One region of the Micromonospora sp. HB375 genome, then DNA from elsewhere that is predicted to be linked to it. Evidence: riboswitches for the same ligand, from Rfam matches in the RefSeq annotation. Region 1 holds a riboswitch; each other region holds the start of a gene.
What was found. Region 1 has a riboswitch for cyclic di-AMP ahead of J3R08_RS17360 (transglycosylase family protein). Riboswitches for the same ligand answer to the same signal wherever they lie in the genome.

Region 1 (3,264 bases):
CCCCGTGGATCACCACGTGTTCCTCCTCGAGGCGGTCGAGCACGGCCGCCAGCCCGGCCTCGGAGCGGCGCAGGTGCGGGAAGATCGAGGCGTCCTCCAGCCCGTGGTGCTGGGTGACCATGGTGCAGTAGGCCGCGCAGTACGCCCCGAGCGTCCAGTTGTTCTGCCGCATGGTCATCTCGTTGAGCGCCGCACGCGCCCGGCCCGGCGAGACGGCGCCCCGCTTGACCTGTTCCAGCAGGTCGCGCACCTGGGCCAGCTCCTGGCGCAGGTGGTCGTGCACGTCCACCAGGTGCTGCCCGGCGGCCTGCCCCCGGGGTGGGTAGACCTGGCCGGCCGGAGGCGGCGGGGCGGTCGGCCGGGTCGACTCGTCCCAGGGGCGGCGCGCGCTCAGACGTACCCCCGGGTCGGGGGTGGGGGTGACCGCCAGTGTGGCCGCGCCGCCGGTGGCGGCCGTGTCGTCGGCGACCGCACGGGCCCCGCTGCCGGGCGCGGTGCGCTCGGCGGCGACGAGTTCGCGGACCGCCGGCGCGACCTCCTGGGCGAAGATCTGGATCGCGCGCGGCTCGTCGCTGCCGAGGATGAACGTGGTGATGCCGTGCTCCAGCGTGAGCCCGGCCAGCTCCTCCGCCCACTGCGCCGGCGGCCCGGCCAGGAAGCCGGCCGACGAGCGCGCGAACGTGCCGTTCACGTTGAGCATGCGGCGGATCTCGGCCGGGTCGCGCCCAGCGGCCTCGGCGCCCTCGTCCACGAGCGCGTTCAGGGCGGGCAGCTCGTCGGGGCCCTTGGGCAGGTAGGACAGGGAGGGCAGCCAGCCGTCCGCGGCGCGGCCGACCAGGCGCAGCATGCGCGGCTTGTACGCGCCGACCCAGATGCCCACCTGATGAGCGGGTGCCGGACCGCGCTTGGCGCCGACCACGCGGTAGTGCTCGCCGTCGACGCGGATCATGCCGCGCCGGTCGGTGTCCCAGACCTCGCGGATCACCCGGATCGCCTCGTCCAGGGCCTGGACCGCCGCGCCGGGGGACAGGCGCCGCCCGCCCGTCGCCTCGATCGCGTCCCAGAACGCGCCCGCGCCGAGTCCCATCTCGACCCGGCCGCCGGTGAGCAGGTCCAGGCTGGCCACGCTGCGGGCCAGCACCACCGGCTGGCGCAGCGGCAGGTTGAGCACGTTGCCGGCCAGGCGGATGCGCTCGGTGACGGCGGCCACGTAGGACATCAGCGTCCAGGTGTCCAGGAAGCCCGGCTGGTACGGGTGGTCCTGGAACGTGACCAGGTCCAGCCCGACCTGTTCGCAGAGCGTGGCCAGCGCCACCACCTGGTCGGGCTGCCCGGCGGCGGGGGTGATGAAGCCGCCGAAGGTCAGCTCGTGTCCGTGATCGGTCATCCGTTCCGCCCTCCCGTGATCTTGCTCGGCCCTGCCACGGTAGCTCCACAGGTGGTAGCCCGGCCGGGTGAACACCGTCACAAGAAGTGGACGATCGCCGCAAACCGTCCTTAGCGTCGGTTTCGTTCGCATTCGCGGGCACCGCGGGCCGGAAACGCCAAATCCCGCCGCCGGCCCCGGTAACCGAACCTCGTGCGGGAGCGGGGGAACCACACGTTCCACGGTGCATCGTCACCTCGGGGTGAAGCCGCCACCGGCGGCCGGGCTCCTCGGCCCGAACCCGACAGCTCACCTCGTCGGCGTGGAGGAATCCACATGTCAACTGCATACTCGGCCCGAAGTCGCCGTACCGCTCTCGGTGCGGTGGTGACCGGCGCCGTCGTCGGCGTCGCGACCCTGTTCGGCCCGGCCGCTCCGGCCAGCGCGGGCGTCAACTGGGACGCGGTCGCGCGCTGCGAATCCGGCGGCAACTGGAAGATCAACACCGGCAACGGGTACTACGGCGGGCTCCAGTTCTCCCGCGCCACCTGGAACGGCTACGGCGGCCAGAAGTACGCCGCCCGCGCCGACCTGGCCAGCCGGTCCGAGCAGATCGCCGTCGCGGAGAAGGTGCTGCGCGGCCAGGGCATCGGCGCGTGGCCGACCTGCGGCAAGAAGGGCGGCTCGGCGAACGCCGCGGCGACCCGGTCCGAGCGGGCCGCCCCTAAGAAGGCCACCTCGAAGAAGTCCGCCCCGAAGCGGGCCGCCACGCGCAAGGCCGCGCCGGAGCGGGCCGTGACGACGGCGGCGCGGCAGCCGTCGTCCGGGACGTACGTCGTCCGGCGCGGGGACACGCTGTCGGAGATCGCCGTGGCGCAGCGCGTCGACGGCGGCTGGCATGCCCTGCACGAGCGCAACCGGGCAGTGGTCGGCGACGACCCCGGCCTGATCTTCCCCGGTCAGCGGCTGCGTCTGCGCTGATCTGGTCCGGACGCCCGGCCGGTTCGCTCCGGCCGGGCGTCCGACCGTCCGCGACACGCCGCGCCGCCGGTGTCCGGCCTGCTCGCGGCACCGGACGCCACCCGTGACGGCCGCTGACCGCGATTCGTCGGAGCCGGTTGCTAGGGTCACGATGATCGGCTCAGACGTGAAGAAAGCGCGGAAATGACCAACGATCCGTTCTCGGCGGCCGCGAGCATCGACGAACTGCTGACCCGCACGCAGCAGGCGCTCACCGCGATGCGCTCCCGGGCCTCGGAGCACGCCGACGGCGAGCCGGGCGACCTGCTGCGCGCCGAGGGCACCGCAGCCGACGGCCGGGTCCGCGCGGTCGCCGTTCAGGGTGGCCGGCTGGATTCCGTGACGATCGACCCGGACTTGGCCGGCGAGCCCCTCGACGTCCTGTGCGGACATGTCACCGCCGCCGCCAACGCCGCGCTGTCCGAGCTGGACGCCCGGGTCAGCGCGTCGGCGCGGGCCGACGCCGACGCGCTCGCCGCCCGGCTCGGCAGCATGGGTGACCAGGCCGAGCTGTTCGGTCGCGCGATGCACGAGGCGGCCGCGCGGATCCACCGCGACCGCGGCACGGCGTCCCAGGCCGGGCGTCCGGCCTGACCCGACCGCACACGGCCCGGCACGACGCGGCGCCGCCCCGGCACGCGGCGCCGCCCCGGCACGCGGCGGCGGCCAGGCGCGACGCGGCACCGCCCGGCACGACGAGGCGGCCGGCCGCCGGGAGGACGACGACCGGCCGCGCTACGCCACGGTCAGCTCAGGGTGACCGCGGTGTCGTCGACGACGAAGGACGTCTGCAGTGAGCTGTCCTCCACGCCGCTGAAAGAGATGGTCGCCGTGGTGCCTGCGAGTGACGAGATGTCGAAGGACCGCTGCACGTAGCC
Region 2 (3,264 bases), 1.6 Mb from region 1:
CGTCCGGGTCCGGCAGCTGCCGGCCCGGCCGGGCGCGCTGGCCAGCTACGCGATCACCGACCGGCTGCAACTGGGCCCGCTGCACTTCCCGGTCACGTACCAGGCGGACGTGCTGGTCGCGAGCGAGGACGAGGTGGTCACTGTCGCCCGGCAGCAGCCGGCGACGACGGTGCGCAACCACACCCGGCTACGCGACGAGCCCGACGGCACCGTGCGCATCGACGTGGAGATCACGCTCACCGCGCCGGCGCCGCTGTTCGGGTACGCGTTCCGCCAGGCCCGGGCGGCTCACCTGAGCCTGGCGGCCCGTCTCGGCGCGACGCTGGAGGGCCGGCCCGATCCGGCCGGCCCCCCGGGAGCGCGCTAGTACACCGACAGGTGCACGTGGTTGGTGTGGTCGCTGGACGGGTCGCCGTTGCCGCCGCTGTACGACTTCCACCCGCTGCTCGGCAGCCAGATCTGCTTGAACCAGATCACGTAGAGCACGGCGAGCGGGTCGGCGTTTCGCACGAAGTACGCGGCCAGGTTGTTGCCGTACGTCCGGTCACCGCCGCTGGCCACGCCGCCGAAGCCGTTCTTCTGGGCGGCGAAGTCGCAGGCCCGCCCCTTCGGGTGCTCACCCGAGCCGCTGGGCCGGTGGCACGAGACGTACCTGGTGAAACCGGCCGCCTTGGCCTGCTGCAGCGCGTGCAGCGTCCGCGGGGTGATGCAGCCGTTGGCCGGGGTCGGGTCGTTGACGCTGCACGACTCCGACGGCCACGAGCCGTCCGAGTTGCGTGGCGCAGGCTTCGCGTTCTTGCTTGAGGTGCCCTGGACGCTGCCGCCGCCGCCGCTGCTGTTGTTGCGGGCGGAACGTTCGTTGGCCACTTCGAGCGCGCGCTCGGCCTGCTCCTTGCGCTTGCCCATCACCTCGACCTGCTTGCGTTGCTCGCGGATCTCGGTGTCGAGCGCGGCCCGGGTGCGGGTGGCCTCGTCCCGGGTGGTGATCAGCTCGCGCACCGTGCGGTCCTCGTGCGCGGCGACCTGTTCCAGCGTGGCGGCCCGGTCCATGAAGCCCGCCGGGCTGCTGCTGTCGAGCAGCGCCGCGGCGGTGCCGAGGCGGCCCGCGCGGTACGCCACCCCGGCGATCTCACCGACCTTGGCGTCACGTACGGCCAGCTCGGCGCCGACCTTCGCGAGCTGGTCGTTGAGCTGCTTCTGGCGGTCCACCGACCGGTTCAGCGCGGCCTTCGCCTCCAGCCAGCCCTTGCTGGCCGCGTCGAGTTGGGCGCGCAGCTCCGGCGTGCCGCCCTCGTCGTCGCCGGGCGCGGCGGCGAGCAGGGCGGTCCGGGGCGCCGCCGAGGCGGGGGAGGCCGGAACGGTCGCGACGCCGACAGTCAGCGTCGCGACGAGCAGGGCCGCCAACCGGGCGGCCGTCCGTCGTACAGGTGCCACTGGGGGCATTCACATGTCCTTCCGTCAACCGCCGACCGGGTTAGCTGACGGGTTCGGGACGGAAGATCCCTACCGCTGACGCGGATGCACCCCACGTACGTGGTTCCCCGGCTCGCCCCTTCGGGCGATTAGGCGACGGCCACCCCACCTGCGCCGGTGACGCCGGTGGCTGCGGCCGCGACCGAGCCTACCGGCGCGGCCCGGGCGTGGCTCCGTTGCGCAGTGCCGCATGGTGGGGCAAAACCGACATAAGTGTATAGCAGTCACGGTGATTTAAGTCTGCCCTAATCACCACTCGGTCTTTCCGCACACTCCGGCTGACGCTCCGGGTTCGACCTGCAACGTGGCGTGATCGATGGAGAAGTCCTCGTGCAGCGCCGTCCGCGCGGCGGCCAGCACCCCGGCCGGGTCCACGCCCGGGTCGGTGGTCAGGTGCGCCGAGGCCACCTCCATGCCCGAGGTGAGCGTCCAGACGTGCAGGTCGTGCACCTCGGCCACGCCGGGGACCGCGGCCAGCCGGTCGTGCACGGCGGTCACCTGGAGGTGCTCCGGCGCCGCCTGCACCAGGATGCGCACCGCGGCCCGGCCGAGCCGCCAGGTGCGCGGCAGGATGAACAGGCCGATCCCGACGGCGACCAGTGGGTCCGCCCACCACCAGTCGGTCACCGCGATGACCAGCGCCGCGGCGATCACGCCGAGCGAGCCGAGCAGGTCGCCGAGCACCTCCAGGTACGCGCCGCGCAGGTTGATGCTCTCCTTCGCCCCGGCGCGCAGCAGCGCGAAGGCGACGATGTTGGCGAGCAGGCCGAGCACCGCCACCACGAGCATCGGGCCGGCCAGCACCTCCGGCGGCTCGCCGAAGCGGCGTACCGCCTCGATCAGGACGTAGACCGCGACGGCGCCGAGCAGCACGGCGTTGGCGAGGGCGGCGAGCACCTCCAGCCGGTAGAGGCCGAACGTGCGCTGCGGGTCGGTGCCGGCGCGCCGGGTGGCGGTGATCGCCGCGAGGGCCATGCCGATGCCGAGCACGTCGGTGAACATGTGCCCGGCGTCGGAGAGCAGGGCGAGCGAGCCGGTGGTGAAGGCGGCCACCGCCTCGACCACCATCAGGACGGCGAGCAGCGCGAACGCGGCCCAGAGCCGGCCTGCGTGGCGGTGTGCCGCGTTGGCCACCGCGCTGCTGTGGTCATGACCTGCGCCCACGCCAACACCCTCCCTGCCGCGTACCGGCCGGGCCCAATGTATGCTCACATCGCTATGTATGCAAGTGAACTGTGGGTGGCGCGGGCGTGGCCCCTCACCCCACCGGGTCGAGCGTGGTGAGGCGCTGGGTCGCCCGGGACAGCGCCACGTAGAGCGTGCGCACGCCCGAGCCGGGATCGGCCCGGATCTCGCTCGGCGCCACCAGCACCACGCCGTCGTACTCCATGCCCTTGGCCTGGAGGCTGGTCACCACCTGGAGCCGGCCCGCGCCGAGCGCGCCCAGCCAGCCGGCCACCTCGTCCCGGCGCGGCACCGGCGTGATCACGCCGACGGTGCCCTCCACCTGGCCGAGCAGCGCCTCGGCCGCCTCGACGGTGGCCGCCGGCAGCTCGGCGGCGGGCACCGTGCGCTCGACCGGCGGAACGCCGGTGGACCGGACCGCGTCGGGCAGCGGCAGATCCGGGTAGAGCCGGCGGATCTCCGCCGCCGCCACCGCGAAGATCTCCGCCGAGTTGCGGTAGTTGGTGGTCAGCTCGTAGCGGTGCCGCTTGCGCCGGCCCAGCGCCTGGTCCCGGGCCCGGTCCAGCTCCTGCGGGTCGCCGGTCCAGGCCGTCTGCGCCGGGTCAC
Region 3 (3,264 bases), 3.3 Mb from region 1:
GCCCGGCATGAAGATCGGCCAGCTCTGCATCTTCCGGCTCTCCTCGCCGGCCGAGCACCCGTACGGCTCGGCCGTCTACGGCTCGCGTTACCAGGGGCAGCGCGGCCCGACGCCGAGCCGGTCCTGGCAGAGCTGGCGCACCTGGCCGACGCGCTGACGCCGCCCGCAGTTGTTAAGAAGGGCCCCCTCCTCTACCGGAGGCGTTAAGAGGGGGCCCTTCCTTACACGCGGCCGTAGCTGTTGATGTCGCCGTCGTCGACCCGCTTCATCGTGATGGGCTTGCCGGACTGGGAGGCGTGCACCACCCAGCCGTCGCCCACGTACATCGCCACGTGGTGCAGGTCGCTGTAGTAGAAGACGAGGTCGCCGGCGCGCAGCTCGGCCCGGCTGATGCGCTTCGTCACGCCGTGCTGCTGGCGTGCGCTGTGCGGCAGCGAGACGCCGCCCTTGGCCCAGGCCGCCATGGTGAGGCCCGAGCAGTCGAAGTGGTCCGGGCCGGCGGCACCCCAGACGTAGATCTTGCCGATCTGGGCGCAGGCGAACTTCACCGCCGCTCCGGCCGGGCCGCCGGGATAGCCGGCCGGGCAGGGCGCCGGGCGCAGCGGGCCGCCGCCGCCCTTGCCGTACACCTTGAGCCGCAGCTTCTCCAGCTTGGCGATCTCGGCGTCGATCTGCTTCTTCTTCGCCGCGAGCTGGGCCTCGGTGCGCGCCAGGCCGGCGATCATCTCGTCCAGCGGCTTCTTCTTCGCCGCCAGCTCGTCGCGCAGCGCGGCGACCGAGCGCACCTGCTCGTGCTGGCGGTGCGCGAAGCGGTCGAGCAGCTCCAGGCCGTCGACCAGGTCACCGGGTGAGCGGCTGCCGAGCAGCGCGTTGACCGTGGAGAGGCTGTCGGCCTTGTAGGCGTCGGCGGCGAGGCCGCCCACCTGACCGAGCGCGGCGTCCACCCGCGCCTGGAGGGGTGCGATCTGGCGGCCGAGCGCGTCGGCCTGCCTGCGCCGCGCGGCGAGCTGCTCGCGTACGTCGTTGACCTGCTCGATGACCGGTTCGAGCTTGTTCCAGTCGCGGTCGATCTGGGCCTCGATCTCGGCGACCGAGGGTTCGGCGTGTGCCGCAGTGGCGCCGCCGGTCAGTACGACGGCGGTGCCGACCAGTGCGGCGAGGGCGGTGGTGAAGCGGGACCAGCGGGAACGCGGCGCGGCGCTGAACCGGTCGACCGACCGGTTCGACGACGGCCGCGGGGCATGGAGTGCCACCGGGCGTCCGTACTCCTTCTTCCGTACCGCCTACCGGGTTAGCTGACGGATTCGGGCGGGAAGGGAGCCGCCCTACCGCAGCAGTGCTGCGGATTCACCCCAGGTACCTGGTTCCCCGGCTCGCCCGGAGGCGACTCGGCGGTGTCGGACCGTCACCGACCGGGTTGGACGGTGAGACGTGCGGCCGACGATTCACCAGAGTAGGGACCACCGTTATCGATCCGCAACTTCCAGCGCCGTGACACTCCGTACGCGATCCAGCGCCACACCGCGCACGGAGGTGAAATTTTCTTTCACGACTGATTACTTACTGGAAAGGTATTGACCGTCGCGGGTGTGCGGAGTGAGGGTGGAAACGCAGTGACCCCCATCCCTGTCCAGGAGGTTCGATGCATCTCTCCGCCCCGCCGTCGGGCAGACGGATACTGCTCGCCGCCGCCGTGGCCACGGCCACCGCGCTGGCGACCACCGGCCCGGTTACCGCCGCGCCGGACACGTCCGCGCCCGCGAGCGACCGGCAACAACAATACGCCGCCGCCGCGGCCGAGTACGGCGTGCCCCAGAACGTGCTGCTCGGTGTCTCCTATCTGGAGTCCCGCTGGGACACCCACCCGGGTCAGCCCAGCACCAGCGGCGGCTACGGCCCGATGCACCTGACCGACGCCGCGCACATCCTCGCCACGCCGGGCAGCGCCCACGTCGACGAGGACGAGGACCCGCGCGGCGACGACTCCCGGCCGCTGAAGCTCGACCCGGCCACCGCCGCCGCGCCGACGCGGGAGACGCCGCTGCCGAGCGCCTCGCTCCAGACGCTCGACGCGGCCGCCGCGCTCACCGGGCTGGACGCGGGGACGCTGCGCACCGACCCGGCCGCGAACATCCGCGGCGGCGCGGCGCTGCTGTCGTCGTACCAGAAGGCTCTGGGCGGGCCGGTCGGCGCCGGCACCGACCCGGCGGCCTGGTACGCCGCGGTGGCCCGCTACTCCGGCGCGGACACCGCCGACGCGGCGGCGGCCTTCGCCGACGAGGTGTACGACCAGCTCGGCCAGGGCGCCACCCGGACCACCGACGACGGCCAGCGGGTCACGCTCGCCGCCACCGCCGCGAAGCCGGACCGCTCCCGGCTGGCCCGCCTCGGCCTGCGCACCGCGCAGCGGCCGGACGGACTGGAGTGCCCGGTCCGGCTGGCCTGCGAGTGGATTCCCGCGCCCTACGAGCAGCTCAGCGACGACCCGGGCGACTACGGCAACCACGACCTGGCTGACCGGCCGAAGCAGCAGAAGATCGAGTACATCGTCATCCACGACACCGAGGGCTACTTCGGCCCGAGCGTCGACCTGGTGAAGCGGGCCGACTACCTGGGCTGGCACTACACGCTGCGCTCGGTGGACGGCTACATCGCCCAGCACATCAAGACCAAGGACGTCGGCTGGCACGCCGGCAACTGGTACGTCAACGCCAAGTCCATCGGCCTGGAGCACGAGGGCTTCGCCGGCCAGGGCACCTGGTACACCGAGGCGATGTACCGCACCTCCGCCAAGCTGGTCCGCCACCTGGCGCTGAAGTTCGGCATCCCGATGGACCGGCAGCACATCATCGGCCACGACAACGTGCCCGGCATCACCGCCGCCAACGTGGGCGGCATGCACTGGGACCCGGGGCCCTACTGGGACTGGTCGCACTACTTCGACCTGATGAAGGCGCCGTTCCGCGGCACCGGCACGGCGAAGACCGGCCTGGTCACCATCGACCCGGACTTCGCCACCAACCGGCCCGCGTTCACCGGCTGCAACCAGCAGCCGCCCGGCGTCCCGACGCCCACCCCGCCGGCGCAGCCGTGCCCCTCGCGCGGCTCCTCGGCGGTGATCCTGCGGACCGCGCCGAGCCCGGACGCCCCGCTCGTCAACGACCTCGGGCTGCGCCCGGACGGCACGCCGGACACCATGTACATCTCCGACCACGGCGCCCGCGCCTCGACCGGCCAGACGTACGCGCTCGCCGGCCGGCAGGG

Region 2: another riboswitch for cyclic di-AMP. It lies ahead of J3R08_RS23705 (hypothetical protein); the one in region 1 lies ahead of J3R08_RS17360 (transglycosylase family protein).
Region 3: another riboswitch for cyclic di-AMP. It lies ahead of J3R08_RS31525 (NlpC/P60 family protein); the one in region 1 lies ahead of J3R08_RS17360 (transglycosylase family protein).

The regions. Positions count from the first base shown of each region.
Region 1 covers NZ_JAGGJO010000001.1:3,777,721-3,780,984, reverse strand. Annotated here, with positions in the region: gene J3R08_RS17365 (LLM class flavin-dependent oxidoreductase) at 1-1,387, opposite strand, end outside; cyclic di-AMP (ydaO/yuaA leader) riboswitch at 1,559-1,704, shown strand; gene J3R08_RS17360 (transglycosylase family protein) at 1,703-2,347, shown strand; gene J3R08_RS17355 (YbaB/EbfC family nucleoid-associated protein) at 2,531-2,980, shown strand; gene J3R08_RS17350 (M4 family metallopeptidase) at 3,133-3,264, opposite strand, start outside.
Region 2 covers NZ_JAGGJO010000001.1:5,403,458-5,406,721, reverse strand. Annotated here, with positions in the region: gene J3R08_RS23710 (SRPBCC family protein) at 1-367, shown strand, start outside; gene J3R08_RS23705 (hypothetical protein) at 364-1,443, opposite strand; cyclic di-AMP (ydaO/yuaA leader) riboswitch at 1,448-1,579, opposite strand; gene J3R08_RS23700 (cation diffusion facilitator family transporter) at 1,723-2,637, opposite strand; gene J3R08_RS23695 (AAA family ATPase) at 2,732-3,264, opposite strand, start outside.
Region 3 covers NZ_JAGGJO010000001.1:7,048,745-7,052,008, reverse strand. Annotated here, with positions in the region: gene dcd (dCTP deaminase) at 1-157, shown strand, start outside; gene J3R08_RS31525 (NlpC/P60 family protein) at 222-1,253, opposite strand; cyclic di-AMP (ydaO/yuaA leader) riboswitch at 1,267-1,404, opposite strand; gene J3R08_RS31520 (N-acetylmuramoyl-L-alanine amidase) at 1,643-3,264, shown strand, end outside.